DNA from 3 places in the Peribacillus sp. S4 genome. Region 3 is predicted to be linked to each of the others. Evidence: riboswitches for the same ligand, from Rfam matches in the RefSeq annotation. Region 3 holds a riboswitch; each other region holds the start of a gene.

The links. A riboswitch is a leader RNA that binds a small molecule or an ion and turns the genes downstream of it on or off. The one in region 3 is predicted to bind thiamine pyrophosphate.
Region 1: linked by a shared signal. The riboswitch ahead of tenA (thiaminase II) and the one ahead of thiC (phosphomethylpyrimidine synthase ThiC) in region 3 are both predicted to bind thiamine pyrophosphate.
Region 2: linked by a shared signal. The riboswitch ahead of ACJ9PY_RS10910 (long-chain fatty acid--CoA ligase) and the one ahead of thiC (phosphomethylpyrimidine synthase ThiC) in region 3 are both predicted to bind thiamine pyrophosphate.

Annotation. Positions count from the first base shown of each region.
Region 1 is NZ_CP175708.1:2,314,736-2,325,803, reverse strand. It holds gene ACJ9PY_RS11105 (thiazole biosynthesis adenylyltransferase ThiF) at 1-117, opposite strand, end outside; gene ACJ9PY_RS11100 (thiazole synthase) at 114-881, opposite strand; gene thiS (sulfur carrier protein ThiS) at 883-1,086, opposite strand; gene thiO (glycine oxidase ThiO) at 1,101-2,225, opposite strand; gene tenI (thiazole tautomerase TenI) at 2,227-2,838, opposite strand; gene ACJ9PY_RS11080 (energy-coupling factor transporter transmembrane component T family protein) at 2,879-3,655, opposite strand; gene ACJ9PY_RS11075 (ABC transporter ATP-binding protein) at 3,656-5,119, opposite strand; gene ACJ9PY_RS11070 (ECF transporter S component) at 5,132-5,716, opposite strand; gene tenA (thiaminase II) at 5,732-6,415, opposite strand; TPP riboswitch at 6,552-6,683, opposite strand; gene ACJ9PY_RS11060 (protein kinase domain-containing protein) at 7,442-8,170, shown strand; gene ACJ9PY_RS11055 (hypothetical protein) at 8,161-8,391, shown strand; gene ACJ9PY_RS11050 (HU family DNA-binding protein) at 8,684-8,956, opposite strand; gene ACJ9PY_RS11045 (cobyric acid synthase) at 9,130-10,647, opposite strand; gene ACJ9PY_RS11040 (cob(I)yrinic acid a,c-diamide adenosyltransferase) at 10,660-11,068, opposite strand, start outside.
Region 2 is NZ_CP175708.1:2,282,522-2,293,589, reverse strand. It holds gene ACJ9PY_RS10920 (ABC transporter ATP-binding protein) at 1-641, opposite strand, end outside; gene ACJ9PY_RS10915 (acyl-CoA reductase) at 653-2,104, opposite strand; gene ACJ9PY_RS10910 (long-chain fatty acid--CoA ligase) at 2,101-3,183, opposite strand; TPP riboswitch at 3,241-3,350, opposite strand; gene ACJ9PY_RS10905 (Nramp family divalent metal transporter) at 3,829-5,103, opposite strand; gene ACJ9PY_RS10900 (thiolase family protein) at 5,174-6,355, opposite strand; gene ACJ9PY_RS10895 (3-oxoacid CoA-transferase subunit B) at 6,379-7,044, opposite strand; gene ACJ9PY_RS10890 (CoA transferase subunit A) at 7,051-7,707, opposite strand; gene ACJ9PY_RS10885 (IclR family transcriptional regulator C-terminal domain-containing protein) at 7,952-8,737, shown strand; gene ACJ9PY_RS10880 (class I adenylate-forming enzyme family protein) at 9,051-10,625, opposite strand; gene ACJ9PY_RS10875 (acyl-CoA dehydrogenase family protein) at 10,653-11,068, opposite strand, start outside.
Region 3 is NZ_CP175708.1:847,159-858,226, forward strand. It holds gene ACJ9PY_RS04090 (zinc-dependent alcohol dehydrogenase) at 1-826, shown strand, start outside; gene ACJ9PY_RS04095 (hypothetical protein) at 1,151-1,603, shown strand; gene ACJ9PY_RS04100 (histidine phosphatase family protein) at 1,840-2,385, shown strand; gene ACJ9PY_RS04105 (HAD family hydrolase) at 2,537-3,325, shown strand; TPP riboswitch at 3,442-3,556, shown strand; gene thiC (phosphomethylpyrimidine synthase ThiC) at 3,692-5,473, shown strand; gene ACJ9PY_RS04115 (hypothetical protein) at 5,496-5,666, shown strand; gene ACJ9PY_RS04120 (DUF3231 family protein) at 5,754-6,263, opposite strand; gene ACJ9PY_RS04125 (hypothetical protein) at 6,363-6,506, opposite strand; gene ACJ9PY_RS04130 (spore coat protein) at 6,684-7,316, shown strand; gene ACJ9PY_RS04135 (carboxymuconolactone decarboxylase family protein) at 7,374-7,739, opposite strand; gene ACJ9PY_RS04140 (cytochrome c oxidase assembly protein) at 7,851-8,576, opposite strand; gene ACJ9PY_RS04145 (DUF2243 domain-containing protein) at 8,623-9,141, opposite strand; gene ACJ9PY_RS04150 (manganese catalase family protein) at 9,407-10,252, shown strand; gene ACJ9PY_RS04155 (NAD(P)H-quinone oxidoreductase) at 10,434-11,068, shown strand, end outside.

The DNA.
Region 1 (11,068 bases), 1.5 Mb from region 3:
AGTTCCCGTACCGAGAGCACCCGCTCCAATCACCAAAACGTGTTTTTGGCGAATTTTCATTTGCCCTTCTTCCCCAATAGGACCAAAAAGTTCTTGACGTGAATAACGCTCATTCATCCAATGCTCAATCCTTCAACTGGGCTGCTTGCAATCGCGTAATCATTTTTTTCGATTCTTCCTGCTTCATACCCCAATCGCCCTGCCTCAATGGCAAGTTTCATTGCTCTCGCCATTTTGACTGGGTCTTTAGCCCCGGAAACAGCAGTGTTAAGCAATACGCCATCCGCTCCCAATTCCATGGCGATCGCTGCATCAGAGGGTGAACCGATCCCTGCATCAACAATTACCGGCACCTCTGATTGTTCCATGATGAACCGTAAGTTCAGTGGGTTTATAATGCCTTGACCAGAGCCAATTGGTGAAGCTCCGGGCATGATTGCATGGCACCCCACTTCTTCCAGGCGTTTAGCGAGCAAGACATCATCCGAAGTATAAGGTAATACGGTGAATCCCAGTTTCACTAATTCTTCAGCAGCTTTCAATGTTTCAATCGGGTCAGGCAGCAGTGTTTTTTGACAGCCAATGACTTCAACCTTAATCATGTCACATAAGCCAGATGCCTTTGCAAGCTGGGCTATGCGCACTGCTTCTTTGGCTGTTTTAGCTCCTGCCGTATTGGGAAGGAGTGTGTATTTCTTCAAATCAAGCTTTTCCAAAAAATTGGGCTGACTTGCTTCAAAAATGTTCATTCTCCGGACCGCGAATGTTAATATTTCCGTCTCCGAAACCTCCACTGATTGTTTTTGAACATCGAAATTTGGATATTTCCCAGTACCTAATAATAATCTTGAAGAAAATTCATAAGAACCAATCTTTAACATATCATCCGCCTCCTACAAAATGTACAATCTCTACCTTGTCTCCATTTGACAAAAGTGTTTCACTTAGACTTTCTTTTGCTAATATTTCATCATTCAATTCAACGATCACTACTTTTTGATGTAGATTAAAGTGTTGTAAAAGCCCTGTAACTGTTGATTCTTCAGCAGGAATCCGTATTTTTTCCCCGTTAATAATCAATTCCAATTCATCCACCTCCATCAAGAAAAAAGGGGCTGTATCGAACGGTCCAATCGAAAAGGGGACCATTCGGGATTTGCCTTCCTTTCCAAAATATCCGCTATAAGTACACCTGTAATTGGAGAAAGCAAGATACCATTCCTATAGTGCCCCGTTGCAATGAAAAGTCCTTTGCATGCCGGATGTTCACCGAAGTACGGTAAGCCGTCCCCAGTTTGGGGGCGTATACCTGCCCATGTCTTTTCCAATTCGGTTCCTTTAATCGCCGGAAGCAATTGCGTTGCTCTTTCTATTAACGTAGAAATCCCCTCAAGACTTACCTTTTGATCGAAAGTGTTCGCTTTAACCGTTGCCCCGACAATGATTCTTCCGCCAACTTTGGGCACAAGATAGCAGCCATGTGAGAAAATTGTCTTTTCAAGCAATGGACGATCGGCCAGGACGGAAAAGCACTCTCCCTTTACTGGATAACTGTCGAGTATGATCCCTGATTTTTCCAGGAGGAAAGCACTCCAAGCGCCACCTGCCACGATGACATTTTCACTTGAAAATCTACCTATGTCCGTGACAACTCCCGTTACACATCCGTTTTCCGTAACCAAATCGGAGACATGAACAAATTCCTTTATATCCACACCAAGGGCAGCTGCAGATTCAGTAAAAGCGAGCGACAGTCTTGTGGCTGAAACTTGTCCATCATTCGGAATGAACATGGCTCCTTTTATCTCATCCGATAAAAGCGGTTCCGTTTTCCTTATTTCGGCAGTCGATAGCCATTCAGCCTCAAGTCCGGCATTTTGCTGGACTTTGATCATGTTCTTCAACTCGGCTACTTGATCACTCGATAGCGCCACCTTATACATGCCCTTATTCACTAATTCGATGTCTATTCCACTTATGTCTTTTAATTCTTCCGCCAGTGCAGGAAACATCGCTCTGCTTCGATTTGCCAATGTAAAAAGGGGATTATCAGCATCTAACTCGGATTGTGCTCCTAACATCCCGGCTGCAGCACTGGATGCTTTACTGGCAAGTCTGTCTTTTTCCAATAAGAGAACCTTCTTACCTCGCTTGGCTAATTGAAAGGCAATGGATCCACCTATTACTCCTCCCCCAACAATGATTGCATCATATATGGAATTCATATTATGTCTCCTTTCCCAAAGACTTCGCATATTCTTTAACGGCTTCAATCGGATTTTCAGCTTCAAGCACACCTGACATGACCGCAATTCCGTGTGCCCCCGCATCCAGCACGTCTTGGCAATTGAAAGGTGTTATTCCTCCTATCGCAATTATCGGAAGATCGACATTTCTTGTGATTGCATGAAGCTCCTCAACTCCCCTAGGAGGAAGGCCAATTTTTGAAGCCGTTTCAAAAACATGTCCATAAATCGCGTAATCGGCCCCTTTTCTGAATGCGGCTTTCGCTTCATCCATGGAATGGATCGAACAGCCAACATTCATCCCTGGAAAAGCTCCTTTTACGACTTCTGCATCTAAACTATGAAAAGCCAATTGCACACCAAATGCTTTGTGTACCCAGGCTACATCCACCCGGTCATTAATGATGATCTTAGAAAGCGGAATCTTATTATCATGTAATAGCCTCACTGCTCGATAGAGTTCCGAAGCACTCCTATGCTTTTCCCTTAGATAAAAGAAATCAACATGTTCCTGAATGTTTGAAGCGATTTCCACAAACTTTTCAATTGGCTGTTTCCCAGTGGAAATTATATGCAATTCATGTGCATTCATACTAGAACCCCCAACTAGTAAAGTTACAATCTCATAAAAATCAAATAGATACTAACGGGAATTGAATCGATAGGTAAAAGCCGGCCAACAGCAGGATGATAAAATACAGAATGAAACCATGGTCCATTTTTGAAAAACCAAATTCATAATAGTATGTTCGATCCCGAGTGTCTGTAAATCGCTTTGCCTCCATCGCAACCGCGATTCGGTGAGCACGTCTGATGCTTCCGGATAACAACGGGATGGAATAGGCTTTCATTTTAAAATAGACCGACCTTATCCCTTTTCCTCTTTCGAAACCGCGTACCTTCATCGCGTTTCGTATCGTTTGGAACTCCTCCATCATGATGGGAATCAGCCTTAATGCCGCCATGAAACTATAGGCATATTTCGGTTTAAGCTTAACTTGCTGCATTAACGAATAAAACAAGTTCACTGGTCTCGTCGTTAAGGAAAAAGTTAAACCAAGGGCCGCAAAGAACAAAGCTCGAAAGCCTACCAGTAATCCCCTCATGAAACTTTCTTCCGTAATCGATATGAGGCCCCACTCAAACCAAAGCGTCTCACCTTGCCCGAATAATATCATTGCAGAAGAGGTGGATATAAAAATGAAACAAAAGGGAATCGACAAAAGCAGGATGCGTTTTATCGAATGCCCGGTAAAAAACAAAAATAATATCAATACGCCAATGGTGATGTTCATCATATAATTCAGGTCATGAATGAATAACGCCACGATGCATAATACAATCAGTACACCAAGTTTAAGGCTTGGATTAATTCCATGGAGCCATGTTTCTGCGTTTGAAACATTCATCTACATGACACTCCTTTTAACTTTGGTCTCGACAAATCCGGCTTGCGCGATGTTTTTATCACTTATTACGTTTCCGCCCTTAACCGTCCAGATTCTGGTTGCAAAGTTTTTTGAAATATGTTCGTCATGAGTTACCATGATCACGGTTATTCCGCGCCTTCGATATTCCTCGAACCATTCCAATAATGCAAAGGTATTTTTCGAATCTTGACCAAATGTCGGCTCATCCAGGAGAATGATTTTTTTGTCGATTACGATTGATGCTGCTACGCTTAAGCGACGCTTTTGACCCATTGATAATTGAAACGGATGTTTATCCCGATGTGCCTCAAGGCGGAACACTTTAAGCAATGAGCGGACTCTCTCATCTATTTCTTGTTGCGGCCTTTTATCAATACGCAATGAATAAGCAATCTCTTCATATACAGTATTTGCAACGAACTGAAACTCAGGATTTTGAAAGACAAACGTCATATGATCCGTTGGATTTTTCACCATTTTAATGGGGTTCCCCAATAATTCATACGTACCTTTCGTTTTTATGAACTGCATCAATGCATGCAAAAGTGTACTCTTGCCCGCACCATTTTCTCCCCTGATCACAATCCATTCTCCTGAATGGACCTTCAGCTCTTCAACGTGTATTTTTTCCTCTTTATTCCGAAAACCGCTAAATCCTTGCACATCCAGAAGAGGTAAACCATCTGTAAATTGGTGTTCCCTAGTGGGTGCATACTTCTGTATATATTCATCCCAAACACCAGGGAACCAAATTCCATGTTCTCTCATTTCATTTTTATATAGGGAAATAATGGTGTCTCTTGGACCATCAGCTATGATTTGACCGTCATCGTTTAAAAGCACGATTCGTTCGATGAATTCTAAAACATGGTCAATTTTATGTTCGACGATAATAACCGTTTTGTCTTTTCCGACTTCCTTCAACAAGTCCCAGATTTCTTTCGTTCCTTCCGGATCAAGCATGGCTGTCGGTTCATCTAAAAATAGCACTTCTGGTTCAAGGGCCAATACTGAAGCGATTGCCAGACGCTGTTTCATCCCGCCTGATAATGTTTCTATACTTGTATGCCCTAGGTTCAATCCTACATTACGGATTTGATTTTCAATTTTCTCTTTCATTTCTTCTTTAGGGACGGAAAGATTCTCAAGGACAAAGGCAATTTCCTCATCGGCAAATGGCATGCAAAACTGGCTATCAGGATCTTGAAAAACATATCCCCATGAAGAAGGGCATTTCAATTCCTCCGCTTTCATCGGGACTTCGATGGAATTCGGAATCAATCCGCTTAACACTTGCAACAGAGTGGACTTACCACATCCTGATGGTCCCAACAATAGCACTTTTTCTCCTTGATCAAACGATAGTGATAGGTCCTTGAATATCAAAGATTCATCACCGGGAAATTTCATTCTTAACTTTTCAACAGAAACGATTGGTTCCATGGCCCTCAACCTCTACTTTTGATCCAGTTCTGCATAATCTTTATTTGAAACCGGACGCACAAGATTTGTTACTCCTGTTGCTTCCAGGACTTTAACTAAATAATAAGCGGTCACACCTGCAAAGAATATGGAACCCACAAATCTCGCTATCATGAATAACGATAGATTCCAAGTTGAAAGCGCACCTATTTCCCCGTATGCAAAATCCATGATAACTGATGCCAGGCAGGAAGCTATCGCAGCTAAAACGGCCACCGGCATATTGAATTTTTTATATTTGAAAGTCATGAACACCAGTTCCGCGAACAAACCTTGGACCACCCCATATAACAGTACGGTCAGCCCCCATGGTGAACCAAGGAAGAACTCCCCGGAAGCTGCAGCTATCTCCGCCAAAAGTGCCACACCCGGTTTCCGTAAAATTAAGAAGGCGACGGGGCCAGCTATAAACCACATTCCATAAATAAGTTGATCCAGATGTAATCCTAATGGTTTAACGGAATAATAAATCGAACCCCAAAGGATATAAACGATTCCAAATGCTACCGCAATCACGATCGTGACTAATATATCCGTTAATTTCAATCCTTTTTTCATTGTTTCATTCTCCTTTTATACTTCTAATGTTTCCTTATGAACGGCCCATGTCTCTAAACGATAAGCCATTTCCCAAAATGAGTATTCATATTGGCTGCTGAGAATAAAATGCTCTTTCATTCTCGCCTTATCTTCTTCAGTTACTTTTTCAGCTATCTCATCCAGCCTCGCAATTTGTTCTTCCACCAAAGTGCGGAACCACTCTCCTCCGTAAGCCGCTATCCATTCTTGATAAATCGGCTCTTCGGGCATGCACCCTTGCAGCTTTTCACCTATCTCATAATACAGCCAGTAACACGGCAAGATAGCTGCAATAACATCTCCTAAATGTCCCGAATATGCCGCACGATACATATGGGAAGTATAAGCATAGGCAGTCGGGGCAGGCTTGAAATCTTCCCGTTCTTCTTTTGTGATGCCTAATCTCTCGGAAAAATTCTCATGAAGCTTCAACTCCGCTTCATATGTTCCTTGTGCATGGCCGGCAAGCCTGCTTGTTGTATGTAAATCTGTAGCTTTGACTGCCCCTAAGGCTTGAACTCTAGCAAAATGAGATAAATAATAGGCATCTTGCATGACATAAAAACGGAAACACTCCAATGGCAATGTGCCATCTCCTATTCCTGCAACAAAAGGATGATTAAAACTAGCTTCCCAAATGTGATCAACTTCCTTACGGATTTCCTCTGAAAACTTCATGTCCATTACCTCCAAATTGTATTTTTTCATTGAACGTTACAGAAAAAAAACACTTATCACCCCTTTTTTTGCAAACAAAAAACCACTTTCTTAAACGTAAAGAAAGTGGTTGTACTTGAAATAATACGGAAATGTATAGTTCCAGACCCCACTTCCCTACGCTGGTATAAACCAGATCAGGTTCTAAGGGTCTTAAAGTCATACTTCAATCTCAGCTTTTGTGGGTAAAAAATCAACTTTTACCTATAAAGCACCCCTAGTGGTACAAATTGTATATTAAATTCATTTGCCTTTATATTAACACGATAAATCCAATTGTCAAACGTATTAGAAAAGTTTTCTTGATTTAGGGTTACTAAACTTTCAATCTTCCATCCCCTCTTTTCCCGTAGCCTTCAAAGAATTTGATCAAAGGGAGCTCAGTTAGTAGTTTACTCGTGAGTTTTGACGGTTTACTCGTGAATTCTGCTGTTTTACTCGTGAATTTGGCCGGTTTACTCGTGAATTCTGCTGTTTTACTCGTGAATTGGCCACTTGACTCGTGAATTCAGCAGTTCATTCGTGAGTTTTGCAATTTTACTCGTGAATTTAATGAATTCACAGTAATCCCCTTTTGAACTTTCCATCAAACCAGCTCACTATTGTGACGCCGGTTAGGGATTTCCCAAAGCAACTTCTCAACTCGCGCCCATCCACCTCATCACCTCCTACTCTTTTATTATGAATTCATTATAGTAAACTAAATATTTTTAAAAACCATATAATTTCATAATGTGAAATTATATGAAAAATTTATTTTTAATTGTGAACTATCAAAAGATCGCCACGAAGAAATGACTTTCATTACCGCATTATCAAAAATCAGTGTTAAACTAACCATGATCATTCATATTTCCAGCATAGTTAATAATGGTCTTTTTTTTTGGTTCTTGACTCGAATATTTGAAAGTGGTGAGGGAAGTTTCAATTTTTCGTTCCTTTAGAAAGTTCTACCAGTTAATTGTGGATATTCCTTTAAAAAAGAGTGTGGTTTTGAATTACCGCTACGAGGTAAAAGCTGTAATCGGAACAGGAAGCTACGGTATTGTTTATCGTTGCAATGATTTGAAAATGAATGAAAATATAGTGATCAAACAGCTCCGGAAAAGTAAACGCCGCAGCAAAAAAGAGCTGAAACAGTTTGAAAATGAAATTTCCATATTACGAATGTTAAACCACAGAAATATCCCTAAATTTCACGAGAAATTTTCGCAAGATGGAAATGTTTATTTTGTGATGGATTTCATAGAAGGGAATAATTTAGAAGACCATATTTTCTCGAATCAATTAACGTTCAATGAGAAAGAGTCTCTATATTTTCTGGATAAGCTGGTCGATTTAGTATGTTATCTACATGAGCATGACATTTTCCATCAAGATTTACGTATACCGAATATTCTACTTAAGAACCATCAGCCCATTTTGATAGACTTTGGTTTGTCCAAGATGATCAATTCGGACAACCTCGCTAAAGAATCCATTTTGCAGCTGAAAAGGCAGGATTTTTACGACTTGGGGGAAATACTTCTATATGTACTTTATACGACGTACGCTTCCAAAAGTAAAAAAGCACTTCCTTGGACAGAAGAGCTTTCGTTAGAAAAAGAAACCGTGCATATACTGAAAAGGTTATTAAGCATCCAAGAACCTTACTCAAATATTAAAGAAATCTCAATCGACCTGCAGGCTGTATTGAAGTCAAAGAATTGGAATTAGCTGCTGCTGCCGCGCCCTTTTCTTTTGTAGCGGTCACTTCCACTCATGGGATACCTTTTGTAGCCCCGGCTGCTGCTGCTGCTGCCTCGGCGATAATGACCATGTCTTCGCTCACTGCTGCCTTGGGAAAGCTGTTTGATTTTTTTCATTATTTTCTTCAGCATTTCTTTCACCTCTTTTATTTTGGTTTTAAAGCCTGTTATTCATTTAGCCTAACATAGTCACAGTATAAACCTTATTAATAAGTACTATAATTTTTTTTCATTTGTGTTACAGTCCATTACTGCTTCATGGATTCGGCTTTTTTCATTGTTGGTCATGGGAACGCCCTGATCCCTTCAATTTATTAAACTCCAAATGGCTCTTACAATATACGAATAGATGACAAAGTCGACTTTTTATCTTTTCCATTTCTGAGTCACATTCGGTATATATTATCTGTTTTTCGAATCAGTCAGTAAACAAAAAACCTGGCGCATATTTCATCGCCAGGTTTTTTTCTTCGTTCACCTTTTATTTTACAGCTTCTTTTAATTCCTTACCTGCTTTAAAAGCAGGTACTTTACTAGCTGCAATTTGTATTTCTTCGCCAGTTTGCGGGTTTCTTCCTGTACGGGCAGCACGGTCACGCACTTCAAATGTACCAAAACCAACTAATTGGATTTTTTCATCTTTAGCAAGTGTAGCCGTGATTGTTTCAAACAATGCATCCACTACTTTTTTTGCTTCGTCTTTTGTCAGTTCAGCTTGTGCTGCAACACTGCTCACTAATTCTGTTTTATTCATATGAACACCTCATCCTTTTATTTTGTATAAAATATGTAGAGAAGACAACATAACATATCTTGTATGCCTCTGTCACTTATTATGGCTAAATAAAAGGAATTGCAGCTCAAAATTGATCTTTCTTGCAGATAAAAGGGCCTTGATCAACATACTAAGCACGGTCTGACTCTTGTTCAACTTTCTGCAGTTTCGAGCTGCAGCCATTGATAGACGGTATCCATATCAATGTTTTCTTCCAGATGGGAAGCCAAGAGGTTATACGCTTCCTCCCTGCGCTCCGAGTCGCTTTGAACGTTTTCCTTCACTTCATCCAACCCCTTGTTCCGTCGAATTTGGTTAACCAGTAATCTAGTGAACAAGCGATTATGGAATATTCCATGGAGATATGTTCCCATAACTTGGTTGTCATTGGAAATGGCTCCATCCTCTCTTCCATCCTTCAATAATAGAAAGGGCCTTACTTGTGACTTCAATGTCGTTCTGCCTAAATGTATTTCGAAACCGTTAAGATTCATTTGACTTTCCATTATCCCAGCAGAAAGGACACCTTCCATTTGTACCGTCTTCTTTTCTGCTTGAAAGACGGTTTCCACCGGAAGAAGCGAAAGCCCTTCTGCGTTCTCACCATCACCCTCGATAGCATCAGGATCGAAAAGTTTAGTCCCTAGCATTTGAAAACCGCCGCATATGCCGAAGATCATCGTTCCTTGTTTCCGCCGTTCATCGATGGCCCGATCAAATCCCATACGTTTCAACCACTCTAAATCTTCCATCGTGTTTTTTGTACCCGGCAAAATTAGCAGATCGGGATTACCTAACTCATGGACACTGCTAACAAGTCGGACACCTACTCCGGGTTCATCGAAAAAAGGATCCACATCTGTAAAATTGGAGATCCGCGGAAATCTCAGGACGGCTACATCGATCGGAAACTCAGCCTTTTTAGGTTTTTTAAAACGTAAGGAAGAGAGGGCAAGTGAATCTTCCGCTTCAATATTCACGTCTAGATAGGGCAGCACCCCGAGGACCGGAATCCCGGTTTCCTTTTCCACCCATTCAATGCCATCGTCCAACAATTCACGCATGCCACGAAATTTATTGATGATGATCCCCTTTACACTATCTCGTTCTTCTTGATCCAATAAGGCAAGTGTCCCGATAATGGACGCAAATACTCCACCACGATCAATATCGGCCACTAAAATGACAGCCGCATCCGTGAGTTTAGCCATTCGCATATTTGCAATATCCCGGTCCTTAAGGTTAATTTCAGCAGGACTTCCTGCCCCTTCGAGTACTATGATGTCATATTCATCTTGTAGTTTTTCCACCGATTTACGGATGATGGGCATGGCTTCCTGGACAAATTGGGACCGATAGCTTTTTGCATTCATATCAAGAAAATGTTTTCCGTGAACGATCACTTCCGAAACCATATCCTGCTTTGGTTTCAGTAATATCGGATTCATATCAGTCGTTGCCGTTATCCGTGCTGCTTCCGCCTGTACTCCCTGAGCCCGTCCGATTTCACCGCCATCCAAGGTTACATAAGAATTCAAAGCCATGTTTTGTGATTTGAAAGGGACGACACGTAATCCTTTATTGGAAAATACCCGGCAAAACGCTGTACAAATCAAACTTTTCCCTACATCGGATGACGTCCCTTGTATCATGATGGATCGTGCCTTCATTACGCTCACCCCCTAAAACTCTAATCCTTTGACAGCACCGATACCCTCGTCATAATAATGCTTGGTCGCCTCAATCGATGAAACCAAATCCGCCATTTCCATAAGCTCTGGCTTGGCGTCCCTGCCGGTAATGACTATATGCATATGAGCGGGACGATTTCGTATTGCATCGATGACTTCAGCCAATGGCAAGACATCATCAATCGGGAATTTGGAAATGGCTAAAGCATTGTTCAGCTCATCCAAAACAAGTAAATCAATGCCCGGATCAGCAAGGGCCAGTTTCACCTTTTCCCAAGCTAACGCCAATGCATTGCGATGCTCTTCCGGGGTTTTGGTCCATGTGAAACCAATACCTAGCTGTTCCATTTTAACTCCTAATTTTCCCAATGCCAATGCTTCCCCATATGTACGCTCTGGA
Region 2 (11,068 bases), 1.4 Mb from region 3:
GTATCATAGACAATGCTTCCTTGATCCATTACCGCTATCTTATCTGAGAGATAAACAGCTTCTGAAATATCATGTGTTATAAAAAGGACTGTCGTATTTTGCTGTTTGCATATCTTTAAAAGGTCGTCCTGTAATTCTTCTCTTGTAATCGCGTCCAAAGCAGCAAATGGTTCGTCTAAGAACATCATGGACGGCTGTTCAACAAGTGCCCTTGCAATGGCTACACGACTCTGCTGACCTCCTGATAATTGTGCCGGGAAACTTTGAAGATAGTCTGCTAACCCAACAGTGTCCAATAACTTCATCGCATACTCTTTATCCTTTACCGTCACTTTCCCCCTAAGGGAAACGGGCAACAAAACGTTATCCATTACAGTTTTCCACTCTAATAGGGTTGGGGATTGAAAGACAAATCCGGCTTCTGGAGACGGCTTGATTACGATGTCCCCTTTCAGGGAAATAATTCCAGTATCCACCTGCAGTAAGCCTGCTGCCAGCTTTAATAACGTCGTTTTCCCGCACCCACTCTTCCCTAGCAAACAATGAAACTCCCCTTTTTCTATTTCCCAGCTTACACGATTGATAACTGACCTTTTGCCCTGATAGCTGTATGTCACATCATTAACTGTCAAAAACCCCATTCCACTACCTCCTAATCAACATAAGGGGCAAATCTTTCACTGTCCACTACAGCAGAGGACTCTATATCTACCATGTTGATCAAATCTAGTAAATTAAAGCGGCCATCATGATGCCATCCAGCTTCGGGAGACGTCATACTGCCCAAAGCCGTTAACCTCGTTACACCAATTCCCCCCAATAACTCGGCCCAATGAAAAAGTTCTCTTGGGTTTGCAGCTATACCAACGGTTTGGAGGAAAGAACGGTGAGGCTCAATGGAAGGAATAAGGTCCCCTATTTTTTCAAAGGCAATCACTTTTATCACTCGATTCAAACTACTTGGAGTGAAGGAAATGTCCTTTTCTTCGTATACGACGGTCCAATCATGTGCTACATTTCCCAATACCTCTTTTTGGGAATCATAAAAAACACTCATCTCTTCTCTTTGACGCCACGATGCCAGTGCTGCAGACTCTTCCATTGAAAGGATCCGCCGAGGATATCTTTTTTCCATGTTTTCAAGTTCATGTGCAAGATATCTCGCAAATTCTTTTGGCGAAACATTGCCGCCATGTTGGACATAAAAAATATGGGGAGAGTAGCAGCCTTGCTGATCATAACGGATGACATCAAGTGCCGCTTGACGTGCAGTTTCAAAAGCTTTTTGTGAATCCAGGCTAAAGCGAGAGATCAACCCAAAACTGATTTTATGGCCATAAGCCAAAAATCTGGTGGTTATTGGCGTTCGGCTTTGAAGAGACTGAAGCGAAGCGTTGCCGCCGTACCCTACTACAACGTCACTTTGTTCCAATATGCATGTTTCCCGCTCTTCATCGCCCCCTTTCCACCAAACAATGGCAAAGCAATCCGCTAATTTAGGTTCAATTTCCACTAACAAACGGGCAAACAAGCCCGCAAACAAAGGCTCTGCACTTGAGACCTTCCCAATGTTTCCTGACTTGGTAAGCAAAGCGGAGATGAAGCTCCACAAAGGAAGACCTGGGACATTCCCCGACCAAATATGGGTGATTAGATTTGGCCCTACTGCCTTAGAGAACCCGCCTTTGATTCGAGGTTGAAAGTCATCAAGCATCAGGGGATTTCCTAAATCTTCAACAACAAAGCGTTGGAGTTCATGTTTACGGAATTTTTTCAAATAAATAGTAAGACCAAGACGAACTATTTCCTCATCATACCCTGTAATAATCGGCAGGAGCTGTTCAGCCTTTTGACGGTAGGGTGAACGACGATCCAGTAATCTATCAATCGCTTTATCAATAATGTCCATGATTTCCACAGTCGTAAATGCCTTTAATATCTCAACACTCGCCCTTTTAACTTTTTCTATAACCTTATTCATCTGTTCTATCGTAAGAAGGGGAATCTCCACTTCCACTTCTTCATTCTTTCTCTTAAATACTAAAACCCTTTTTGTAAAATCTTCATCCCCTATATCCGGTATATATCCTGCAATCTCGTTCATTCCGAAACGCCCTTTGCAGCTTTTAAAAACTCATCCACCGCTATGGAACAACCCTTTGCCTCTGTTCCCTGCACTCTTCCTAATAAAAGAAAACCACCATCCACCTCGACCCCTAAATCTTCTGTTAGGATGGTAGTGACCGAATTATAATTAGCTAAATCACAATGAACAAGTACTCCCCGCTCGCCCTTTTGGACCTCTTCCCCACTTAAAGGATTGATCACCCTAGTCCTTATCCAATGCGGTCCCGATTTTACAGGAGGAACAGTCTCGTTACCGTCATCATAAAATTGCGTGCTTAGCTCCGTCATCCCATACATATTTATGCATCCTGACCGGTCTACACCCAAGTGAGTTGAAAGCATATGATAGAATTCATCCATACCCAATTCCTTAGATTGATTCTTATATCCTCCCGTATCAAGGATTTTACTTCCCTTTGGTAAACTAAAGATCTTTCCCATTCGTTCTAATTCTTCGATCATATGTACGAAACTAAAACTCGCGCCTAAAAGGGCATAAGGCTCCCCAGTTTTTTCCGCATGCGCAAGGTACTCCAGCAAGCGGTCCATATCAATTCCACTTTCATTTAATAGATAGTGGCTATCCTTCGTACCGAATTCACGCATTCCAAGACCCAAGTAGCGAGCTAATGAAGAATTAGGCATTTCTATTTCGGTTGGAAAAAGAATCCCCATGCGTATTTTCTCCGTTTCCTTCATAAATCTTTTCCTGAAATTTAAAATCATGGACTTATCAAACACCTCCAAAGTGGGATGATAATGTTTGCCCTTAATTCCTTTTGTAGTTCCGCTAGTCATGAAAACAGCTTCTGTTTCAGAGGGATCTATGGAGCTTAGCGTGACTTCTTTAAAAGCATTAATCGGAACGGCCGGAATGTCCCTCCATGTCTTAACAACCCTTGGTGTCTTTCCTTTTTGAAAACAAAAGGTTCGGTAGGGAAGATTATGATCGTATTGATAAGAAAATAATTGTAAGGCCTGTTCATTGAATGCCTCATCCGATGCATTTTGCATATAGCGAACAATATTATTGGTTATGACTTGCTGTTGATTCATCTCGAATACATCCTTTCATAGAAAATAAAAAAGCACTTTGCGTAAGCAAAGTGCATAGTGGTCCTCTAGTCACAATCCCTACGCTGGCATTACCCAACAGGTTCAAACGGTCTACAACAGTTAGTCATACTCTCAGCCTGATTCCACAGACTCCCGTAACATTAAATTTTATTCAAGTCTATTCCTTCTGCCTAAAAAATGCAACTCCATTTTAAACTACCGTTAAATGCACTAAATCATAGATCCATATTTCATTAAAGGAATGAACACAGATCATCTCATCGATTTTCTCAATTTTTCATTTTACATGAAGGCATATAATTCTTTAATTAATGGCATATAAAAGAAATACCATTCCAAACTCTAAAGTAAAAGCTATGTGCTTGTCTGCTGGATATAAATTAGGGTAAAAAACTTAAAAACACAGCTACTTTTGGATTGAATATGTTTGCTAGAAATCCTTCTTTAATATAATTATTTTCGATGACCATCAGCTTTTCCGTGAAGGTGTAAAGCACATATGCTTTTACGGGGCAGCGAAAAAGAGATTTGGGGGTAAAAAAACCTTCCTATGAAAGTGAGACTGACCAGCTAAAGGGAAAAATAAAGGCTATCAGGAAGAAGATTCCCCACAGCCTTTACCTATTATTTCGTAAAAATTTCAATAAGTTCGTTAACCCCTAAATAGACGAACATGATGAGACAAGCCGTTAAAACCAAATTAGGAACCGCTTTGTTCCTAAACTCTTTATCTACCTTTTTCGAATTTAATAATAAAATCAGGGAGATAGCCAGGAATGGCATAAATAATGCTCCTAAAGCTCCATATATGATGATTAACTCGACGGGTTTTCCGAAATAAAACAAAATCATCGGAGGGAATGTCAGCCAGGTTAGATAGGCACGATAAGCAGGTTCAGTTTCTGATACAGCCTGTTTTCCTGGAGCCTTTTTCTTGCGTATCGTTTTGACAAAATCAGCAAAAAGATACGGAACCCCATTCCAAACTCCAAGTAAGGAAGAGAAAGCTGCAGACCAAAATGCAATTAAGAATAACCAACGCATAGGTGTGCCAAACTCCGCCCCAAGCATTTCGGCAAGTTGGATAAGCCCTTGATCATCACGGATGCTGACACCTGTACCCGCTAGAAATTGAGCACCGATTATCAATGCAGCCAATGTAAAAATAGCTGTTAATGTATAGGCAACCTTGGTATCTGTTCTCATCATGGAAATCCAACCTTTTCCACTCCAGCTTTTTTCACTTAACCAATAACCATAGGAAGCCATGGTGATTGTTCCACCAACTCCACCAATCAAGCCTAGCATTAAAATGAATGAGCCTTCTGGAACTCTAGGAACGAATCCGATTGCGAAATCTCCTAAGCTAGGTAGGAAAAGAATCGCTGTACCGATAATCGTTACAAACATAACACCTATTAAAACTGTCATTACACGTTCAAACAGCAGATAACGGCCTGTCCAAACGAGACCGAAGCCTAGAATCGAATGGACGATAGCCCAAGCCCAAAGCGGCATGATTGGAAACATGGCGTGCATGGCCAATGCTGAAGTCGATGCTGCAGCTGCTCCATAGATAAATCCCCAAATGACTGAGTAGATACCAAAATAACCTGTTGCCCATTTCCCTAATGAATGCCAGCCATCAATCATGGTTTGTCCAGTTGCCAAATACCAGCGTCCTACACCTTCATTTAAAAAGTATTTCAAAATTGCACCGACAATAATGGCCCATACAAAGGTCATTCCAAAAGACGTTCCAATAACGATAGATGTTATCAAATCGGCAGTTCCCACACCTGTGGCAGCGACAACTATACCTGGTCCAACCTGTCTTAATTTTTCCCCCATCGTAGCTGGTGGAATTTTGAGCTGTGGCTTATTAAGTTCTGTCTCCATGTAATGCCTCCTCAGATCGTAAATGTCCAAAATATATTTAATTAATGTAGTTCATTCATTTAGAATCGTCTTAGGCTAATTCTAATAAAATAGCCATGCCCTGACCTCCGCCAATACATAGAGTCGCTATCCCGTATCTTTCTTGTCGTTTTTGCATTTCATGAATTAATTTCGTTATGATTATCGCTCCAGTTGCCCCTAATGGATGACCTAATGCGATAGCCCCACCATTGACATTGGTTTTATCAGGATCTAGCTTCGCTTCACGTATCACGGCAAGTGATTGCGAAGCGAAAGCCTCATTCAATTCAAACAGCCCAATATCCTCAATCTTCAGACCAGTTTTTTTCAAAAGTTTTTCGATTGCGGGAACTGGACCGATTCCCATATATCGTGGATCGACACCGGCTGTAGACCAGTTAATGATTTTGGCAATAGGTTTGACACCTATGTTGGAAGCCTTTTCTCGAGTCATTAAGACTAAGGAACTCGCTCCATCATTTCGGCCACAGGCATTACCCGCTGTGACAGTTCCATCCTTTTTAAAGACTGGTTTCAATTGGGTTAATTTTTCTAAGGTTGTGTCCCTTGGGTGCTCGTCTATATGGAAAATCGATGTGTTTTTTCTAGTTTTTATTTCAATCGGAACAATTTGCGATTGAAAGGATTCAGACTCAATTGCTAATTTTGCCCGATTCTGGCTTTCCAAAGCAAATGCATCCTGATCCTCACGGGAAATATTATATTTTTCCGCAACGTTTTCAGCTGTAACCCCCATACCTAAGTCTTTTCCAAAAACTTCGATTGGCTGCTGGCCATTTTCAAGATTAGAATCAACAAGGTAAGGATTTCCTTCTCCATATCGTGAATTTCTTAAATAAATGGGGGCCCGACTCATATTTTCCGCTCCGCCGGCAACAACAATATCATCCGGATTAAATGCTAAGTGCTGAACCCCCGATACAACAGCCTGAATGCCTGAAGCACATAGTCGGTTTACTGTGAAAGCAGAGGCCTCATGGGGAATACCAGCTCTTAATGCAGCAACACGTGCTAGATTAGATGATTCAGTGGACTGCCGTACCTCACCAAAAATCACTTCATTGATCTGCTCAGGTTCTAGCCCAGCACGCTCAATCGCATCTTTAATGGTTGTTGCAGCTAGATTTCCAGCCGGCACCTCTTTTAATCGTCCGCCAACTCTACCAATGGCTGTACGGTTTGCGCTAACAATTACAAATTCATGATCCATTATAATACCTCCGGATTGTTAATTCATTCGACTGAATACGCTTTCAAACTTGGTGAAATTATAAAATTTGCAGGTGTGATTTCTTTTAATTTCTCTATCGTACACCCCTTGTCTAACTCTTCTAAAATCATTTCATTATCTTTAAATCGAAAAACTGCATATTCAGATATTAATGTCGATACAACACCTTGGGCTGTTAGTGGAATATCGCAGTGATTGACAATTTTCGGATTGCCCTCTTTGGTGCAATGCTGAGTTGCAATGATGACTTCCTTTGCACCCACGACTAAATCCATTGCTCCACCAACTCCTAAAATATCCTTTCCCGGTACAGCCCAGTTTGCTAAATCTCCTGTTTCACTGACTTGAAGGGCTCCTAAAACGACTGTATCAATATGTCCGCCGCGAATCATCGCAAATGATTCGGAGGATGAAAAATAAGCAGCACCTTTTTGTGCGGTGACCGGTAATTTCCCGGCATTTATGATTTCAGGGTCTTCCTTCCCTTTCTCTGGCGAAGGACCTACTCCAAGGAGCCCATTCTCCGTATGAAGGTATACGGATTTATTTTCGGGTATATAGTTAGCAACCATGGTCGGAATGCCGATCCCTAAATTGACGATTGTTCCCTCTTTTATTTCCATAGCAACCCTTTTGGCTATCATTTCTTTAAGAGTAAGTGTCGACATCTTCGGTCAATTTCTCCTTTCCACTATAAAATCCACGAACAAATGAGGCGTTATGATTTCCTCGGGAGATATCTTGCCCATTTCAACAATCTCCTCCACTTCAACTATAGTTATTTTTGCTGCACTAGCCATATCAGGGTTAAAGTTCCGAGCTGTTTTTGAATAGATTAAATTACCCAACCTATCTGCTTTTTTAGCCTTCACTAAAGCCACATCAGCAAATAACGGTAACTCTAAAACATATTCTTTTCCATTAATTACGCGTGATTCTTTATTTTCTCCTATAAGTGTCCCCGCTGACGTGCGAGTATAAAATCCACCTATACCTGCACCTGCTGCTCGTAACCTTTCTCCTAATGTCCCTTGCGGAACCAGCTCCACTTCCAACATACCTTGCTTGACGTAACGGACGGCATCCATATTACTCGTAAAATATGAACCTATCCCTTTTTTTATTTTATTTTGGAGTAGAATCTTACCTAGACCTTTTCCTCCGGGTTCCCCTAGGTTATTGCTAATGATTGTTAAATCGGAAACTGGATGTTCAGCCATTGCTTCCACCAAGTTAAGAGGGCATCCTACCAACCCAAAACCTCCTACAGCGACGGTGTCTCCATCTTTTATATACGAAACAGCTTCTGATGCAGTAATGATTTTATTCAACGTAGCTTAAAGCCTCCTCTTCCACGTAATGTAATCCCTTACATATTCTTTGAAAAAAATTAAAAATAAGAGTTGTATAATTGCGATCATAAGTGTACACTATACGTACACATTGTACATATAGTGTATCTTGGGATAATCATAATTATCTTTTGTTAAGAAGTCAACCTAATTGTTTGTTTTTTCTAACAATTAGGCTGAAAATTCACTATAAATTTTCATTATTTTTAGGAGGAAGTTCGAGATGAATAATGAAACGGAACAATCATCTTATTTCGTCCAATCAGTCGCAAAAGGATTTGAAGTGTTAAAAGCTTTTGATTCAAGTTCTGCTAGTCTTTCGCTTCGGGAACTTGCAGAGCGGACAGGCATTAATAAAGCGACAGTTAGACGCTTTGCATTAACCCTTGTCGACCTTGGTTATATAAGGTTAATAGAAGACAATAGATTTCAACTCAGCCCTAAGGTTTTGGATTTAGCGGTCCATTATTTACAAACATTGAATTTACCGGATCTTGCTCAACCAATCTTGGAATCTATCTCTGCCACTGTAAAGGAATCAACAAACCTGGCCATTCTGGATGGGGCGGAAGTTGTCTATGTTTCCAGAGTGAATGCAGCTAAAAGGATCGTCGGGGCAAACTTGAAGGTCGGTTCAAGGTTGCCTTATTATGCAACCTCATTAGGAAAAGCACTTGTTGCCTGGTTACCCGAAAACGAGAGGGAAAAAATTTGGGGAATCACCAATATCGAAGCCTTTACCCAAAATACAATCACCACTTATGAAAAATTCGAGGAAGACCTGGCCATGACCAGGTCACGGGGTTATGCGTTAGGTGATGAAGAGCTAGAGGAAGGACTCCGCTCCATTTCAATGCCCATTATCAATTGGCAGGGGGCAACGATAGCCGCAGTAAATGTTTCTACCCAGGTCATCCGAACAGATAAAAAGAAATTATTAGAAATCTACTTGCCAGCCCTTCAAGAAGGAGTTAAAAAATTAAATCATCAAACGGGATCTAAAAGTTAAATCAAAATACACACTTGAAAAAATTGAGGTCACTGAAAAAATTGAGGCCACTGAAAAATTTTCGTTTTTTAGTGGTATTTAATTTATAGTAAAAAAGACGACTCCAATTTATTCTCATAAAATTGGAGTCGTCTTTTTTATTATTAAGGGTCCTGGTGCGAAAATATTTTTTAGGAATATATACCTAAATCCCCTATTCATGTATGAATTATGATGTAACTTAAAATAATTTGTGTCTATCTTATATTTTCTAGTTTTCTGTAGGTATCAATGTTGAAATTAAGTCTGTTATGATACACTTGTTCTGCCTCTCCTAGATGGTTAGAATACCTTGTGAAAACATCTTTCTTAATTCTTTTTTATCTATTTTTCCAATCGGCGTTAATGGGAACTTATCAAGAAAATAGGCAATTTTAGGAACCATATACTTAGAGGTCCTTTGTTTGCAGAAATCAATTAATTCCTCACTAGTACAGCTCAATCCTTCATGCAATGCTATCACGACACACACTACTTCTCCCCAATCTGGATGGGGAACGCCAATGCATGCGCTTAATGCAACAGAAGGGTGCTGGTTCACCACTCGCTCCACTTCTGAAGAATATACGTTCATCCCGCCTGTAATGATCATATCTTTCTTCCTATCTACAATATAAAGGTAACCGCTTTCATCCCATTTACCAATATCTCCCGTGTAGAACCAGCCATCACGGATGTATTCACGGGTAAGATCCGGTCTTTGATAATATCCAACCATCATGGCTGGGGACTTTACGATGATTTCTCCAAACTCGGTTGGTTTTACATCATTTCCATTCTCATCAATCAGTCGAACTTCGGTAAGAATGCACGGTTTTCCACAGCTTTTCAAAACTTCCGGATTATTATGATAAGCCCATACATGAGCGCTCTTCGATAGTCTTGAAATGACAATATTACATTCTGTCATGCCGTATTGCTGGCGCATGATAGGCCCGAACACTTCAAAAGCTTCTTTAAGGCGCTTCTGTGAAATCGGTGACGCACCATAGAAGATATTGCGCATGGAGCTCATATCATATTCCATCTTCTTGGTCTGATCAAGAAGCCTGTATAACATGGTCGGTACCATGAATGTCGTCGTGATTTCATGTTCCTTTATCGCCTGTATGAATGCTGCAGCGTCGAATGAGCCCATCACATAAACATGGACGCCCGAAACAAGGGATCTCCAAAGTAGTGAACCGGCTGAATGCACAATGGGCGTACTTAGCAATACCCGGTCCCGGTCGTCCAGCGGGTCTTCGATAGCTGCAGAAAGTATCGCGGCGCCGAGTCCTTTCTGGGAATGCATGACGCCTTTGGGTGTACCCGTTGTCCCGCCTGTATAGGACAGAAGGGCAATGTCATCTTCTTCAGCTGTTGGCAAGTCTAAATTAATTATTTCACCAGGACATTTAAATAGTTCAAACTCCTCCGGATAATTACTATTAAAGCCAGGGAGCCCAATAACATGGAACTCCTCCTTCTTCATTTCTTCCAAATACTCTAAGAAGGTGTCAAAGTGTGTCTGTGTAGCAATTATGACCACTTCTGGTTTTGCTTCCTTTAAAATGAATTGTATTTCTCGTTTTCCGAGTTTTTCACTTAATGGCACCAAGGTAGCCCCGCATTGCTGGACGGCCAAACCAAACATCACACTTTCCAAACTGTTTGGAATGATGGTCGCTATGCGGACGCCCCTTCCTGCACCTAAGCACATTAAATAAGAAGTGATACGTTCTGTTTTCTTCCATAACTCGTCGTAGGTTATCGTTTCTCCGTTTGGCAACAAGGTAATAGCCGGCAGGTCACCGAATCGTTTCATTCCTTTATTCATCAGTGACTGAAATGTCAACTTATGCAGCATGAATTTTTTCCTCCCCCGAAAAAGTTTTCATCCTTTTAATAGTGCCTTGGCAATTGTATTTTTTTGAATCTCTGAGGTACCGCTCAGAATCCGATACATCCGTGCACTCCTGTACATTTTTTCTACTGGATGGCCTTTTACCAAGCCTTTGGAGCCAAAGATTTGGATGGCCTTGTCAGCCACACGGCTATTTACCTCTGAAGCAAACAGCTTGGCCATGGACGTACCGGCCCGATCCTCTTTTCCCTGATCAATTTTATCAACCACATCATAGACCATGCATTTTGCTGCATAGATTTCCGTCGCCATATCTGCGAGCATATGCTGAATTGCCTGGAAGTCACAGATGGGCCGGCCATACTGGACTCGCGTTTTGGCATGTTCAATAGATAAATCGAGAAGGTGTTGAGCCATTCCGATAAAGCCGGCGGCATGGGAAGCGC
Region 3 (11,068 bases):
TTCCAACCCTAATGAAGCGGTGGATACAGGCGGGTACTTTGGTTTTACGGAACGATATGGGAACTATCCAGGCGGGCAGGCAGAATATTTAAGGGTACCATATGGAAACTTCATGCCGTTTGTCATCCCAGAGTCATGCGAACTAGAAGATGAGTCGCTTTTGTTCATGTCCGATGTGCTGCCAACCGCATATTGGAGTGTAGAGAACTCTGGCGTCAATAAAGATGATACGGTAGCGATATTGGGCTGTGGACCGATTGGATTGATGGCTCAGAAGTTCGCTTGGATGAAAGGAGCAAAAAGGGTAATTGCCATCGACAATCTACCTTATAGACTCAATAAGGCTAAACGGATGAATAAGGTAGAGGCGTATAACTTCGATGAATATAACGATATGGGCAGCTACATTAAGGAAATCACTTCAGGCGGGGCCGATGTAGTCATAGATTGTGTGGGAATGGATGGGAAGAAATCGACGATAGAGGCGATTGAGCAAAAGCTGAAACTTCAGGGTGGAACGTTAAGTGCGATCGAGATTGCCCTTAACGCCGTACGTAAATTCGGCACGATTCAACTGACTGGCGTATACGGTTCGAAATATAATATGTTCCCATTAGGCAATATATTTGAGCGGAACATTAACCTGAAAATGGGACAAGCACCAGTCATTCACTACATGCCAAAGCTTTTTGATGAAATCACGGCTGGAAAGTTCGACCCCACGGAAATCATATCTCATAAAGTCCCTCTCGAAAAAGCGAGTGAGGCTTATCAAATCTTTAACGATCATGAAGATGAATGTATTAAAGTGGTGCTAAAGCCGTAATCTGAAGCTCATAAAAAGTCCAATGCATGGAGTTGCATTGGACTTTTTGGTTATGTTCATAAATAGTTAATGGTGTATTATGGATAAACGTATAAAAGAGGTTTGAAATATGAATGATAGTTATGCCTTTGAACCGAAGAAATCAGGTTTACACTGATTTTTTTACTATAATGGGTGGATTCGTTTCAGGGGAATCCGGAAATGTGACGACTGACCCTTCAATTGATGAAGGAGAATATGCCAAGTGAACTTGAATAAGGGTTTTTGGTAAGGAAATGGAGTATTTATATTATATAATGATAGTGACAAAAGGAGGATGTTCAGATGGTATATAACTCGGCAGCAGAACTTTGTGAAGGGTTTGGTTATCCGCCCGTTCACGTTAAATTGACGATAGAGATCATCGATAAAAGATTGGGACCTGTAAAGGCAGAAGCGGAGATTGCCATCAAGCCTGTTAAGGCAAAGGGATATCTGGAAGTATTGGTGGAAGAATTGGAATCGGAGCATATCTTTGCCGATGAAAATGGCAGTATCTATGGCAGCTTCGGCATCGATCAAAGCATCCAGATATATGATGAAGTCCTGACTACCATTCCGTTCGAAGAGATAATGGGAAATGCAAATTGGAAAGAGACAGTTGAGGAATCCATCACGGCGGATAAACTAAAGGAACAACTGGGAAAATCCCTAAATGATTATCAATTCAGTGATTTGAGCGGGAAATATAAATTCAGGAAAAGATGTACGATAACAGAACTCCAATTCATAGATTAAACGAAAGGAGAAGGCGATATGCTTTCTCTTTTTTACATATGGCCATAATATTTTTCCTTATGATAATCAAATTCTTGCAGTGACACAATCTGTGAGAACCTTTAACCATACACAAGGGGCGCTCAGTTAATGGTTTCAACTTGCATTTATTATATTGCTTTACATAGGTTAATATATTGTTAAGGGCTTTTATAAGAAATAGAAACGAATATTTTAAAAGATAAAAAGGAGAATATATGAAAATTGGTTTGGTACGGCATTTTAAGGTGGCACATGAATTTCCTACTGGGAAAGCTGTGACGGCGGATGATATGAAGCAATGGTTTGTGGACTATGATGCAGCGGATATTATTTATGGAACGACTTTATTTGGCGTGGAGGAATGGCAGGAATGTTATTGCAGTGATATGTCGAGAGCCGTCAAGACAGCGGAACACATCTTTCCAGGCACGGTTCATCGGATGGAGGAGCTGCGGGAAATACCTTCTCCCCCTCTGAGAGGAAGGATTAAGCTGCCGTTCATCCTTTGGGCCATCTGGATTCGCTGCTGCTCGGTGATCAACAAGCAGACAAGGGCGGAAATTAAGTTTGCTGAGCAAAGAATCAATAAAGTATTGGATGAAGTCTTTGCAAAGGGGGAAAGGAATGTTCTGATCGTGAGTCATGCCGCCCTCATGGTATATATGAGGAAAGAGCTGATCCGACGGGGGTTCACCGGTCCAAAGTTCAAGATTGCCAGTAATGGAAAACTGTATGTATTTGAAAGCGGAAAAGGGAAATGAATATATGGTTCCCACCGGAAAAGGTAAGCCATTTTGCGAAGAAAGAGACATGCATTTTCCGAATAGTTATTCTTTTTTTATTGGTTGTGGTTTATTATTGTAATAGTGTAATTTTTACGAATTCAATATTGGGGAAAGAGGGGTGGACATTTTGCTGAAGGCAGTTTTTTTTGATTTAGATGATACATTACTATGGGATCAGAAAAGTGTAAAAGAGGCTTTTGTGGCCACATGCGAAGTTGCCAAGGAGAAATATGGTCTGAATGTCGACGAGTTTGAAGAAGCGGTGCGGAAGGAAGCACGTGATCTTTATTCTTCTTACGATACATATGCATTCACTCAAATGATCGGAATCAACCCATTTGAGGGACTATGGGGGGATTTTCGGGATGATCATGATGAATTCCGGAAGATGGCCGGGATTGTACCGGCTTATCGGAAAGAAGCGTGGACGAGGGGCTTGAAGGCATTAGGGATCGATGACCCGGAATTTGGGCTTGAACTGGCAGAACGTTTCCCGGCCGAAAGACGCAAAAAGCCATTTATCTATGAAGAAACATTCCGTGTTCTGGATGAATTAAAAGGGAAGTACAAATTGCTATTGCTTACGAACGGATCTCCTGAGCTGCAAAATACCAAACTTGAAATAACGCCTGAACTGGTTCCTTATTTCGACCAAATCGTGATTTCAGGCGCATTTGGACGAGGTAAACCGGATGCCTCCATTTTTGAGCATGCTTTGGAAATCATGGAGCTAGATAAGGATGAAGTATTGATGGTCGGCGATAATTTAATGACCGATATCCTTGGAGCATCACGGGTAGGCATAAAGTCGGTTTGGATAAATCGCCATGATAAGAAACGGAATGAAGTGATTCCAACCTACGAAATCACGCATTTAGAGGAGCTTTTTCCTATCCTTGGGAGCCTGGGGAATTAATTGGCGGTCCTCCTCCAAATAACAAATTTTAGATGATTGCAGAGAAAATACTAGGTCTTTTAAATTATTTACAGAATGAAAAGGGTGAGATATAGTTACCCTGTAATCAATTAAATTATTCAGACTAGGGGTGTCCAATAAAAGTTGGGCTGAGAGAGAAGCGCTTAAGCTTCTTAACCCTCAGGACCTGATCTGGTTCATACCAGCGTGGGGAAGTTAGAATCTACTTAACGATGACCTTTCAACTGGTCATTTCTGTAGTCATACTAACGTTAGCCGGGTCTTAAATATGAGACCTGGCTTTTTCGTGCGAAATGGATTGGATTTTGTCCTTTTTAAATGAACTTAAAAAGGAGAAATGAAATCATGAAGAGTAATTCAGTAAATGACATGAACGTTTCAATTATGTCCAGTTTTGCCGGAAGTAAAAAAGTGTATGTTGAGGGATCTAGACCCGATATTAAAGTACCTATGCGTGAAATTGAGCTAAGTCCGACGACAGGGGTATTCGGCGAAGAGGAGAATCCGCCTTTACGTGTATATGATACAAGCGGCTTCTATACGGATTCAGAATATCCGATTGATATTCATAAAGGCCTTGCCCCGATTAGACGCAGCTGGGTTCTGGAACGGGAAGATGTTGAAGAGTATGAAGGGCGTGAAATAAAGCCGGAAGATAACGGATATAGAAAAGTGGAGTCACAATCCAATGCCGAAGTTTTTCCGGGATTGAAAAGAAAACCATTGCGTGCGGTGAAAGGGAAAAACGTAACCCAGCTCCATTATGCCCGCAAAGGGATCATTACTCCAGAAATGGAGTTCATTTCGATCAGGGAAAATGTAGCCCCTGAGTTTGTAAGGGAAGAGGTAGCTAGCGGGCGGGCTATCATTCCGGCAAATATTAACCATCCTGAAAGTGAGCCCATGATCATCGGACGTAATTTTCACGTAAAGATAAATGCGAATATTGGAAATTCAGCTGTCAGTTCATCGATCGAAGCTGAAGTGGAGAAAATGACTTGGGCTACACGATGGGGTGCAGACAACATAATGGATCTTTCCACAGGAAAGAATATTCACACGACGCGGGAATGGATTATCAGGAATTCACCTGTGCCTGTTGGGACGGTTCCGATATATCAAGCATTGGAAAAAGTGAATGGGGTCGCGGAAGATTTAAATTGGGAAGTATTCCGGGATACATTAATCGAGCAGGCTGAGCAAGGTGTCGATTACTTCACCATACACGCTGGTGTGCTTTTGCGATACATCCCAATGACAGCAAAGCGAGTTACGGGGATTGTATCCCGGGGAGGCTCCATCATGGCACAATGGTGCTTGGCCCACCACCAAGAAAGCTTTCTCTATACACACTTTGAAGAGATTTGTGAAATCATGAAGACGTATGATGTTTCTTTCTCATTAGGTGACGGTCTCCGTCCGGGATCCATTGCAGATGCAAACGATGAGGCACAATTTGCGGAATTGGAAACACTTGGGGAATTGACGAAGATTGCTTGGAAGCACGATGTTCAAGTCATGGTGGAGGGACCCGGTCACGTACCGATGCATTTGATTAAAGAAAATATGGATAAACAGCTGGAAGTCTGTCAAGAAGCACCATTCTATACCCTGGGACCATTGACGACGGACATAGCTCCTGGATACGACCATATCACTTCTGCGATTGGTGCTGCCATGATTGGATGGTTTGGAACGGCCATGCTTTGCTATGTGACACCGAAAGAGCATTTGGGACTTCCGAATAAAGAGGATGTTCGGGTAGGGGTCATTACTTATAAAATTGCAGCACACGCAGCTGATCTTGCAAAAGGCCATCCGCAGGCAAGAAAACGGGATGATGCCCTTTCGAAGGCTAGATTCGAATTTCGTTGGAGAGATCAATTCAATCTTTCCCTTGATCCTGAAAGGGCGGTTGAATATCACGATGAAACTCTTCCGGCAGAAGGTGCCAAAACAGCCCATTTCTGTTCAATGTGCGGACCGAAATTCTGCAGTATGAGAATCTCTCAGGACATCCGTGATTTGGCGAAGGAAAAGGGTCTGGGCTTTGAGTCGGTAATTGATGAAGGGCTTAAAGAAAAAGCGAATGAATTTAGGAAAACGGATGGGGAAATCTATCAATGATTCCGACGAGAGGGAGAATTCGATGAATCGGGTAATCCAGATAAAAGTTGAAATGAAACAGTTGGAAACTCAATTGGAGCAGCTGAAAAGGGAGCTGAATATTTTTCGGGAGAATTGCAACCATGAATTTGTGAAAAATGATTATAGTCAACAATGTACAAAGTGCCACTTGATCGAAAGTCTTCAATGGTAATGATTCCTTAATCGTCCTTTTGGAATGAATCCCTTAATCATGTTGATTCGATTACAAAACATGATTAAGGGGATCTATCATTACTATTTACATACTTGTTTTATTGATATGAAGGGGAGGAGGGACAAGCCATCCTTTTTCCTTATTCAATCTTAGGAAGTCAGCACCCAATGCAGCTTTGTTGGTATGGAATTGCGCAAACATCTGTGCAATATCTTCGCGGATGCATTGACCCATCATTTGGCTGCAAGCAACTAATCCTGCATTAATATCGATTGATACTGAAGCGGAGATTTCAGGATCTTGAAGACGTGCCCCGACGGGAATATCCTCCAAATTAGCTTTAGGCCTTTCAGGTGGTGAGGGAGGTAGTCCTACGTTATTTTCTTTTAATAATGATTCAAGTTGGTCATGTTCCTGTTTCCCTTGATCGATCACTTCAACAAGCAATTTATACAGGTCCTTGTCGCCAGTATGATTAAGCATGGTTTGATGACAGGCAATCAACCCTTTTGTAGTTGTTAGAAATGCCCATGTTCCAAAAACCTCTCCGTAATGCATAGGCTCATCTTTCGGATTTCCGCTTAAAATTCCCATAACCATCCTCCTTGAAATTCATTAACGAATTTAAGTTACCCTGAATTCATCCAAGCATGCATCGTTGGTGTTTGGGAAATGTTAGAGGGCTTTTAATGCTTACCCTTTTATTCCTTGCAGCCATTCTTGATAACATTCATCACACAGCATTTCGTTTCTATCCGTGTCAGTAATTTGAAATGTTACTATATGGATTTTTTTTTCTTCCGTGACATCACTACAATAGAAGCATTGATGTGTCATTAGAAATCCTCCCATGTATATAAAGTGTTTATAGTTTAAAGCGCCACGGTTTTTTATACAGAAAAAATGATGCAGCAGTTTATTGGTCTTCTTGGAAGAGTTTAGATTGAATAATCCGGTTGGGGTTTAACATACTAAACGTGTTCGCTTGATTGATAAAATGAGGAGGGAAATACAATGCAAAACCAATATCAACAAGGTCAAGTACACCAGAACATGCAAACGGGTGCTATCCCCCCACAATTGAATCACGGTGGTCACGAAGTATTCGATGTACATGAAGTGCTGTCGGGAGCGATCGGTACTTTAAACACGTATACTCTTTTGCGTCAGCATGTCCAAGATCAGGAATTACTCGACATTCTGGATCGTCAATATCAGTTCATCCAAGATGAATATAATATTTCATTGGAGTGCTTCCAAACGGGCCAGGATCCTTCTAAACCAACTCAGAGCTACAAAATGAATCAAGGTAACGATTTTATATATGGATTGACACCAACTCAGCCAAAAAAACCTTTGCAATCCGTATCGGAAATTACGGATGAATGCATTTCAGGCTTGATGCTTGCGGCTGTTAAGTCTGCGGCATCCATGAAGGCGATGGCAGCGCTTGAAATAACGAATCCGGTGGTTCGCCGCGTATTTGCAGATTCCGTTCCGAACTGCATTGAAATGGCCTATGAGATTTCGATATATCAAAACAAACATCATTATTACCAAGTTCCGCAGCTTGCACAGCAGGATATGCAACAAATGATGAATTCGTATGCCCCCGCACAAGGAAATAACAACAACATGAGTCATTAAAAGCAGTTATTAATAACATAAAGAAGGGATAGGACTGATTCTCCTATCCCTTCTTTATCATTGTTTCATCTGATTTATTTCCTGAATGCATTCCTGGATGAGGGTAACAGCCTGACTCATGGTTGCTCCTCCGCCAAATGCCGCGGTCACACCAATGGCTTCAAGAATTTCTTGTTCGGAACAGCCTTGATCAAGACATCCTTTTGTATGATAGATAATACAGTATTCATCTTGTGAATATAAGCTTATTCCTAGTGCGATAAGCTGTTTTTCTTTCTTGGACAATTGACCTTCTTTAAAGCACTCTTCCGTAAACGAATTGAATTTCTCAGCAAGATCTGGCATTTTATGCGTAAAGACACCGATTCCAGCTTTATAATCACGAAGAGCATTTTCAGTAGAATTGTTCGCTTCATATTCCATTTTTCATTCAGCTCCATCCAAAATTTTTTCATCAAAAATTAGTATGAGCTAAATGTTGGACGATTAAACAGAAACGCAGGAGTTTACCGAAGTAATCATGGAACCGCCTTCCTACAAGGCTAGTGACCCCTTGGGCCGGGTGGCTTTGAACCATTGATAGCAAAGGATGCATATAAGTGCAACGTCAATCGCATCACCAGCATAGTACATTAACATTCCGCCATTTTCCGCTTGTACCTTGGTGACTCCGCTTGGCGGGTGGGCAAAAATATATTTAGAAAGGATATCATGGCCGGCCAGTGAAATTGTAAATACGATAGCTCGAAACATGAAGCTGAACCTGTGGGGTGCAGGGTCCATATAAATCATAGACGCAGTGAATAGATAGCCCGCTATGAACACGTGAAAATGCACTAATGCATGCAGAAGGGCATTCTGATGCATCAACCGGTACAGACCAGTCGTATAAAGGATCCAAAGCCCTCCAATATTAAGCGCAGAGGCAGTGATTGGATTGCTTAAAAATCGCAGCGGCCAACTTTTCAACACCTTTGAAAGGCGTCTTGCTGATTGTACATCAAGTGTTCGCAGTGCAAGCGTAATGGGTGCAGCAAGCACGAGCAGGATGGGTGCAATCATTCCAAGCAGTAAATGACCAACCATATGCGCCGTGAAGTCCATATGCGCACGATTGGCTATTGGGCCTATGATTGCAGAGGCTGCACAGAGAGTGCCAAGAATCCAAAAGAAGGTACGGTATAATGGCCATTTTTTATAGCGGCGGTTCGAAATGATGACAGCTGCGATATAAATCACTAAACCCGGCATGAGTAGCATCAATAAAATCGGTTCAAAACCAGTTCCGTTATCATGAATATGTCCATTACTGTGCATTGCTGGCGTCTTCTATCATTTTAAGTAAGCTGCGCCTTGTTTGAATGACGAGGGTAATGCCAATCAAGATCATGATTGTAGCGGCAATGTTCCAAGTCAAGTCGTATGGGAAAATATCGACATTGTAACGGATTTGATGGAGGCGCATGAGCTTGTGCTGGAGTATTCCGTCATATAACTGGAAAGAACCTGCCCCGAGCAAAACTCCCCCTATCCACCTTTTCAGCCATAACCCCTTTCGACGGCGAAGGTCAGCGAACATGAATAACGACCCGACCGTTGCGAACCAGCTTAGGGCATGAAATAAACCATCCGAGATAAGCCCGATACTGGTTGTGGATTTGTCATAGAAATGATGCCAATGTAATAGTTGATGAAAGATGGCTTCATCGATGAATGCAACCAATCCGATCCCGAATAGAAAACCGGACCATAGGTTACGAGCGGAATAAGTATAACGTAATTCTGAAATGGATTGATCTCTTTGATTTCGGGGCTTGAAATCCATTTTTCATCCTCCTTTTTCCTATATATGGTTCTTTCTACTTTACCCTGTATTTTATAGTTATAGACAGGTAGATGGACCTTTTATATATCTTATTTATTGAGCGATTCATAGCACAAAGAAAATCCTTGGCTTATTAGTTCAGTCATCAATGTTAATGGTATGTAAATTTCTTCTAATTATTGTTCATTATAACTGAATTATGGTTTTAAGCATGTACAGGCGGGTAATAAAAAACCGTACATCATAAAAAAAAGGAGGAGTTAATATGTTTCGCCATCAAAAAGAATTGCAATTTGAAGTTAAGGTAGATCGACCAGATCCGATGCTTGCCCGTCAAATTCAGGAAGTGTTAGGTGGACAGTTTGGGGAAATGACTGTCATGATGCAATACCTTTTTCAGGGATTTAACTGCCGTGGAGAAGAAAAATACAAAGATATGCTGATGGATATCGGTACAGAGGAAATTGGACATGTAGAGATGCTTTGTTCACTCATTAGTCAATTGCTTGATGGCGCTTCTCCGGAAGATCAAGCAGAAGCCGCAAAAGATCCTGCTACAGCAGCGATCATGGGTGGTATCAATCCCCAGCATTTGCTCGTAAGCGGTCTTGGCGGACTGCCAACCAACTCGAATGGGGTGCCTTGGAACGGATCTTATATCGTAGCCAGCGGAAATTTATTAGCAGACATGCGATCCAATCTGCATGCTGAAAGCCAAGGACGCCTTCAAGTGGCCCGTTTATATCATATGACAAAAGATGAAGGGGTACGTGCTACCTTCCGTAAAATGTTAGCCCGTGATCGTTACCACCAATATCAATGGATGGCGGCCATTGCAGAACTTGAAGAAAAAAATGGCGTGGTTGTTCCCGCATCATTCCCACCGGAAGCGGAAATGGAATCTCAACCGGAAGCGTACGAATTCTGGAACTTATCGGAAGGTAATGAATCGGCAGATGGCCTATGGGCAACAGGAAGCGCCCCAGATGGTACGGGAGATTTTGTTTATGTAGCTGAACCAGTCGCAAAAGGACAGATTCCTAACCCTAAGGTTCCGGCAGCACAATTGCATCATGACCTGGATAGAAGTCAATCGCTTAATAAAAGATAATATAAACTTTTCAAAAAAAGCTCGATGGCCCCGAAAGGGACATCGACTTTTTTTATTCTGCCTTGTTTGCCAAAACCTAATTATTTGCTTGTGGATATTTTTTGGAGTAGGATAGTTTCCATCTTCAAGACAAACCATTTTAAAAGGATGGTCACTAATTTAATGGTAAGGAGTGGGGCAAATGAAAGCAGTAGTGGTTAAAGAACCGGGTGGTGCAGAACAATTACTATTTAAAGATTTTTCAAAGCCCGTGCCCGGTAAAGGGGAAATATTAATAAAGGTTAAAGCGTCTGCGATAAATAGAACGGATATTGTTTCCCGGGAAGGGAAATCCGGTTATATGGCCAATCCAATATTGGGGATTGAAGTTTCCGGGGAAGTGGTGGAAACAGGGGAAGGAGCAAATATACAATCGGGGACGAGGGTGATGGGCCTTGTAAACGGCGGCGGTTATGCTCAATATGCTTTGATGCCGGCTGATCGTGCAATGAAGATACCGGATAACCTGTCATTTGAAGAAGCGGCAGCGATTCCTGAAGTATTCTTGACTGCGTACCAAACCTTGTTTTGGTTAGGTGAATTGACGGATCAAGAAACGGTATTGATTCATGCTGGCGGAAGCGGTGTAGGCACTGCAGCTATCCAACTGGCAAAAAAACTGACAAAAGCGAAAATCATCACTACAGCCGGCTCAAAGGAAAAATTGGATTTCTGTCACTCACTAGGAGCGGATATCTGTATCAACTATAAAGAACAAGCTTTTGATGAGGAAATCCTGAAAGCTACAAATAATCAAGGAGTGGATGTTATCCTGGA